DNA from 3 places in the Streptomyces sp. NBC_00887 genome. Region 2 is predicted to be linked to each of the others. Evidence: riboswitches for the same ligand, from Rfam matches in the RefSeq annotation. Region 2 holds a riboswitch; each other region holds the start of a gene.

Region 1 (2,256 bases), 5.7 Mb from region 2:
GGTCGTCAAGCACGGCAACCGCGCCTCCTCCTCGTCGAGCGGGGCCTCCGACGTGCTCGAGAAGCTCGGCGTCAACCTCGAGCTGACCCCGCAGGGCGTCGTCCGGGTCGCCGAGGAAGCGGGCATCACCTTCTGCTTCGCGGTGAAGTTCCACCCGGCCCTGCGGCACGCGGCGAGGGCCCGCAAGGAGCTCGGCACGCCGACCACCTTCAACATCCTGGGCCCGCTCACCAATCCGGCCCGGGTGCGCTCCCAGGCCGTCGGCGTCGCCGACCTCAGGATGGCGCCGATCGTCGCGGGTGTGCTCGCCGACCGGGGTAGTTCGGCGCTGGTCTTCCGGGGCGACGACGGCCTCGACGAGCTGACCACCACGGCGACCTCCCGGGTCTGGATCGTCCGGGACGGTGCCGTGCGCGAGGAGGCGTTCGACCCGCGGGACGTCGGCCTGGACCTGGTGCCGGTCTCGGCGCTGCGCGGTGCCGACGCCTCCTTCAACGCGGACGTCGCCCGGCGGATGCTGGACGGGGAGGCAGGTCCCGTACGCGACGCGGTGCTCCTCAACTCCGCTGCCGCGCTGGTGGCGCTCGACCCGGGCGAGGGCACGCTCGACGAGCAGATCGCGGCGGGGATCGCGAGGGCCGCGGAATCGATCGACTCGGGTGCCGCCAAGCGGGCGCTGGAGCGCTGGGTGGCCGCCAGCAACGCATGAAGCAAGGACGTGTGGGGCGGGGCGCAGTCCGGATCGCGGACTGCGCCCTTGCGCATGTGGTCACGTATGGCAAGATGCTGCGCAGGTCATGAGTGACAGCGAATAAGCCCCGGCTCGCTGTCCGGCAACCCTCCGTCCGTGGCGGGGTGCCCCGGGTGAAGACCAGGCCGCAGGCAGCGAGGTCTGTGGCAAGCGCGGGCCCCTAGGCATCTGTGAATGCCATCCCCCGGGGTCCTGGTCCCCAGGGAGCCTCTTGTGAGCAAGCGAATGCGATAGGGCCCAACGCCCTCTTCCGCGCACCCTTTTCTCCTTCCCCTGCGCTGCCGCGTATCTGCCGGCGCCGGGATTTCGCCTGCCTGTTACGGGAGTTCGCCATGTCTGTCTCCACCGCTGCCGCCGATCAGTCCATTTGTGCCCCGCTGCCGGTTCTGGGAGCCGATGTCACCGTTCCGCTGGTTACGGGCGGCGAAGTCACCTATGCCGCCCTCGACTACGCGGCGAGCGCCCCGGCCCTGCAGCGCGTGTGGGACGACGTGGCCGCCTACGCCCCGTACTACGGCAGCGTGCACCGCGGCGCCGGCTACCTCTCGCAGCTCTCCACGGACCTCTTCGAGAGCAGCCGCGTCACCGTCGCGGAGTTCCTCGGCTGCCGTGCCGAGGACCAGGTGGTCTTCACCCGCTCGACGACGGACTCCCTCAACCTGCTTGCCGCAGCACTTCCCGCGGACTGCCAGGTGTTCGTGTTCGAGACCGAGCACCATGCCTCGCTGCTTCCCTGGCGCGACGCCCGGGTGACCTTCCTCGACGCCCCCAGGACCCCTGCCGAGGCAGTCGTGACGCTGGAGCGTGCGCTGGCCGACCGCGACCCCTACGGCCCCGCACTGGTCTGTGTGACGGGCGCGTCGAACGTCACCGGAGAGCTGTGGCCGGTGAAGGAACTGGCCGCCGCCGCCCACGCGCACGGTGCCCGGATCGTCCTCGACGCCGCGCAGCTGGCACCCCATCACCCGGTGGACATCGCGGAACTGGACGTCGACTGGCTCGCCTTCTCCGGGCACAAGCTGTACGCGCCGTTCGGCTCGGGCGTCCTCGCCGGCCGGGCCGACTGGCTGCGGGACGCGGAGCCGTATCTCGCGGGCGGCGGCGCCTCCCGGAAGGTTGCCCGGCGCGCCGACGGTGGCGTCGACGTGGAGTGGCACACCACGGCTGCCCGGCACGAGGCCGGATCGCCCAACGTGATCGGCGTCTACTCCATCGCCGCCGCCTGCAAGGCCCTGACCGAGGCCGGGTTCGAGCAGCTCGTCGCCCGCGAGCAGCAGCTCGTCACCCGGGTCCGTGAAGGCCTGGCCGAGGTCCCCGCGGTCAAGGTGCTCTCCCTGTTCGGCGACGACGCCCCGAGGGTCGGCGTCATCTCCTTCGTGGTCGAGGGCTGGAACAGCTCGCACTTCGCCGCGGCGCTCTCCGCGGAGTACGGCATCGGGGTCCGCGACGGCCTGTTCTGCGCCCACCCGCTCGTACGGACCCTGCTGGGCAGTGAGCCGCAGGAC
Region 2 (2,256 bases):
CCTGCGGCTCACTGCCCAGCAGGGTCCGTACGAGCGGGTGGGCGCAGAACAGGCCGTCGCGGACCCCGATGCCGTACTCCGCGGAGAGCGCCGCGGCGAAGTGCGAGCTGTTCCAGCCCTCGACCACGAAGGAGATGACGCCGACCCTCGGGGCGTCGTCGCCGAACAGGGAGAGCACCTTGACCGCGGGGACCTCGGCCAGGCCTTCACGGACCCGGGTGACGAGCTGCTGCTCGCGGGCGACGAGCTGCTCGAACCCGGCCTCGGTCAGGGCCTTGCAGGCGGCGGCGATGGAGTAGACGCCGATCACGTTGGGCGATCCGGCCTCGTGCCGGGCAGCCGTGGTGTGCCACTCCACGTCGACGCCACCGTCGGCGCGCCGGGCAACCTTCCGGGAGGCGCCGCCGCCCGCGAGATACGGCTCCGCGTCCCGCAGCCAGTCGGCCCGGCCGGCGAGGACGCCCGAGCCGAACGGCGCGTACAGCTTGTGCCCGGAGAAGGCGAGCCAGTCGACGTCCAGTTCCGCGATGTCCACCGGGTGATGGGGTGCCAGCTGCGCGGCGTCGAGGACGATCCGGGCACCGTGCGCGTGGGCGGCGGCGGCCAGTTCCTTCACCGGCCACAGCTCTCCGGTGACGTTCGACGCGCCCGTCACACAGACCAGTGCGGGGCCGTAGGGGTCGCGGTCGGCCAGCGCACGCTCCAGCGTCACGACTGCCTCGGCAGGGGTCCTGGGGGCGTCGAGGAAGGTCACCCGGGCGTCGCGCCAGGGAAGCAGCGAGGCATGGTGCTCGGTCTCGAACACGAACACCTGGCAGTCCGCGGGAAGTGCTGCGGCAAGCAGGTTGAGGGAGTCCGTCGTCGAGCGGGTGAAGACCACCTGGTCCTCGGCACGGCAGCCGAGGAACTCCGCGACGGTGACGCGGCTGCTCTCGAAGAGGTCCGTGGAGAGCTGCGAGAGGTAGCCGGCGCCGCGGTGCACGCTGCCGTAGTACGGGGCGTAGGCGGCCACGTCGTCCCACACGCGCTGCAGGGCCGGGGCGCTCGCCGCGTAGTCGAGGGCGGCATAGGTGACTTCGCCGCCCGTAACCAGCGGAACGGTGACATCGGCTCCCAGAACCGGCAGCGGGGCACAAATGGACTGATCGGCGGCAGCGGTGGAGACAGACATGGCGAACTCCCGTAACAGGCAGGCGAAATCCCGGCGCCGGCAGATACGCGGCAGCGCAGGGGAAGGAGAAAAGGGTGCGCGGAAGAGGGCGTTGGGCCCTATCGCATTCGCTTGCTCACAAGAGGCTCCCTGGGGACCAGGACCCCGGGGGATGGCATTCACAGATGCCTAGGGGCCCGCGCTTGCCACAGACCTCGCTGCCTGCGGCCTGGTCTTCACCCGGGGCACCCCGCCACGGACGGAGGGTTGCCGGACAGCGAGCCGGGGCTTATTCGCTGTCACTCATGACCTGCGCAGCATCTTGCCATACGTGACCACATGCGCAAGGGCGCAGTCCGCGATCCGGACTGCGCCCCGCCCCACACGTCCTTGCTTCATGCGTTGCTGGCGGCCACCCAGCGCTCCAGCGCCCGCTTGGCGGCACCCGAGTCGATCGATTCCGCGGCCCTCGCGATCCCCGCCGCGATCTGCTCGTCGAGCGTGCCCTCGCCCGGGTCGAGCGCCACCAGCGCGGCAGCGGAGTTGAGGAGCACCGCGTCGCGTACGGGACCTGCCTCCCCGTCCAGCATCCGCCGGGCGACGTCCGCGTTGAAGGAGGCGTCGGCACCGCGCAGCGCCGAGACCGGCACCAGGTCCAGGCCGACGTCCCGCGGGTCGAACGCCTCCTCGCGCACGGCACCGTCCCGGACGATCCAGACCCGGGAGGTCGCCGTGGTGGTCAGCTCGTCGAGGCCGTCGTCGCCCCGGAAGACCAGCGCCGAACTACCCCGGTCGGCGAGCACACCCGCGACGATCGGCGCCATCCTGAGGTCGGCGACGCCGACGGCCTGGGAGCGCACCCGGGCCGGATTGGTGAGCGGGCCCAGGATGTTGAAGGTGGTCGGCGTGCCGAGCTCCTTGCGGGCCCTCGCCGCGTGCCGCAGGGCCGGGTGGAACTTCACCGCGAAGCAGAAGGTGATGCCCGCTTCCTCGGCGACCCGGACGACGCCCTGCGGGGTCAGCTCGAGGTTGACGCCGAGCTTCTCGAGCACGTCGGAGGCCCCGCTCGACGAGGAGGAGGCGCGGTTGCCGTGCTTGACGACCTT
Region 3 (2,256 bases), 1.2 Mb from region 2:
AGGCGGTCCGCCCCGCCATCGAGAAGTTCACCGAAGAGCTCCTCGACGCCCTCGCCGAGCAGGGCAAGGACGGGGTCGTCGATCTCAAGGCCGTCTTCGCCCAGCCGCTGCCGATGCGGGTCGTCGGGCTGCTGATGGGGGTGGACGAGGACCAGTTCCCGATGCTGACGAAGCAGTACAAGGCCTTCTTCTCCATGCTCACCCCGCAGGAGGAGCGCCTGGCGCTGCTGCGTGAACTGGACGTCTTCTACACGGACCTCGTACGCGAGAAGACAGCGCGGGCCACCGACGACCTCACCAGCGCCCTGATCCTGGCCGACGAGGGAGGCGAGCCCCTCACCGAGGAGGAGGTCGTCGGCAACCTCAAGGCCATGGTGGCCGCCGGGCACGAGACCACGATCGGGCTCATCCTCAACGCCGTACGCGCACTGCTCGCCCACCCCGACCAGCTGCGGATGGTGCTGGACGGGGAGATTTCGTGGGAGACGGTCGTCGAGGAGACGCTGCGCTGGGACACGCCCACCACGCACCTGCTGATGCGTTTCGCCACCGAGGACATCCAGGTCGGCGACCAGGTGATCGCCGAGGGAGAGGGCGTCGTCATCTCCTACCGGGTCATCGGACGCGATGCCGAACAGCACGGCGACGACGCCGACTCCTTCGACATCACCCGTCCGACACCGATCCGGCACATGACCTTCGGCCACGGCCCCCACATCTGCCCCGGTGCCGCGCTGTCACGGGTGGAGGCCGGCATCGCACTCCCCGCCCTCTTCGCGCGCTTCCCCGCGCTCAGGCTCGCGATACCGGACGACGAGATCCGCAAGCTGCCGGTGATGACGCAGAACGACATGGAGGCCTTCCCCGTCCTGCTGCACGGCTGAGGCGGGTCGGACCAGGAGAACCTGCGCGAGGGCGTGGACGCGTACGGGCGGGAGGCATCGCGCCCGTACGCGGGGGTGGTGTGCGAACCCCGACGCCCTCACGGCTCCTGTTACGCTTTTGACGGGTCATGAGTTCCAGTGGAAAGCCCCGGCTCGCTGGACGGCACCCCGCTCCGCTGCGGGTGCTCCGGGTGACGACCCGCTCCGCGCGGCACCGTGCGGGGAACAGCGGACCACCGGGGACAGGCCCCCGGGGTCCAGGACCCCGGAAGGCGACAACGGCCATGCTCCCTCACCTCATTCACCACGACGCCTGCGTGCGCTACGCGCCCGGCCACCACGTGCACTGGATCCACGCCAAGAAGTGCGTACAGGAACCCGGCCAGGCCGTGGAACTCCTGCTGACCGCGGGCGATGTCCGCGACGACGGATGGCTGGTTCTGCGCGCGGCCTTCGAACACCCCGGCGGCCTGCCCGAGGTGTGGACGCACGCTCCCGCCGATCTGCGGGAGTTGCTCACGGGCCACCGCGGGCGCGTGTACTGGCTGCCGCGCTGGCACGCGCTGCGCTTCGTCGGCCTCGGCGGTGAGGCGACCGGCCTCGTGAACGTGGGAACCGAGGGCGGTCCGCTGTGCGCGACGAGCGCACCCGATCCGCAGCACACGGGTCGCGGGGACCTCACCTACGGGCTGTAGCCAACCAGCTCCAGGAACAGGTGCGTTCGGCCGGTACCGCCCGATCCGGGCGGGCCGGTCCGTTCGTGATACCGGACAGAGTCCGGGTTTTCGTCGAATGCGCGCTCAATCCGTTGACGCAAGGTGCGTTCGATTCTACGGTCCCGTCCTGGCCGCCCGTCCGAAGTTACGAGCGTCGTTCGGCACGTCGAACAGATCAATGTCATGCGCATGGCAACCTCCTGGCCCTCGGTGACGACTGCCGGGTACCCCGACACGACCGAAGAAGGTCTCCTGATGAGCCGCATCCCGACAAGAATTCCGCGAAGGGCCCTCGCCGCCCTGCCCGCCGCACTCCTGCTGGCGCTCGTGCCGACGAGCGCGTCCGCGTACCCCAACCCCGGTGTCGTCAAGGGCGACATCGTCGTCCACGACCCCACCATGATCCGGAGCACGTCCGGCCAGTACCTGCTCTACTCCACCGGAGAGGGCCTCCAGCTCCGCACCTCCACCGACCGCACCGCCTTCGGCCGGTCGGGCAACGCCTTCACGACGAAGCCGAGCTGGTGGAAGAACTACTCCTCCGCGTCGGACCCGTGGGCCCCGGACATCTCCTACCGCGGCGGCAAGTACCTGATGTACTACGCCGTTTCGTCCTTCGGGTCGAACACGTCGGCCATCGGCCTCGCGGCCTCCAC

Evidence for each region. Region 2 has a riboswitch for S-adenosylmethionine ahead of OG844_RS09850 (aminotransferase class V-fold PLP-dependent enzyme). Riboswitches for the same ligand answer to the same signal wherever they lie in the genome.
Region 1: another riboswitch for S-adenosylmethionine. It lies ahead of OG844_RS35760 (aminotransferase class V-fold PLP-dependent enzyme); the one in region 2 lies ahead of OG844_RS09850 (aminotransferase class V-fold PLP-dependent enzyme).
Region 3: another riboswitch for S-adenosylmethionine. It lies ahead of OG844_RS15095 (hypothetical protein); the one in region 2 lies ahead of OG844_RS09850 (aminotransferase class V-fold PLP-dependent enzyme).

What each region holds. Positions count from the first base shown of each region.
Region 1 covers NZ_CP108788.1:7,843,500-7,845,755, forward strand. Annotated here, with positions in the region: gene trpD (anthranilate phosphoribosyltransferase) at 1-709, shown strand, start outside; SAM riboswitch class IV at 794-910, shown strand; gene OG844_RS35760 (aminotransferase class V-fold PLP-dependent enzyme) at 1,084-2,256, shown strand, end outside.
Region 2 covers NZ_CP108788.1:2,158,761-2,161,016, forward strand. Annotated here, with positions in the region: gene OG844_RS09850 (aminotransferase class V-fold PLP-dependent enzyme) at 1-1,171, opposite strand, end outside; SAM riboswitch class IV at 1,345-1,461, opposite strand; gene trpD (anthranilate phosphoribosyltransferase) at 1,546-2,256, opposite strand, start outside.
Region 3 covers NZ_CP108788.1:3,315,101-3,317,356, reverse strand. Annotated here, with positions in the region: gene OG844_RS15100 (cytochrome P450) at 1-884, shown strand, start outside; SAM riboswitch class IV at 1,009-1,119, shown strand; gene OG844_RS15095 (hypothetical protein) at 1,169-1,579, shown strand; gene OG844_RS15090 (arabinan endo-1,5-alpha-L-arabinosidase) at 1,856-2,256, shown strand, end outside.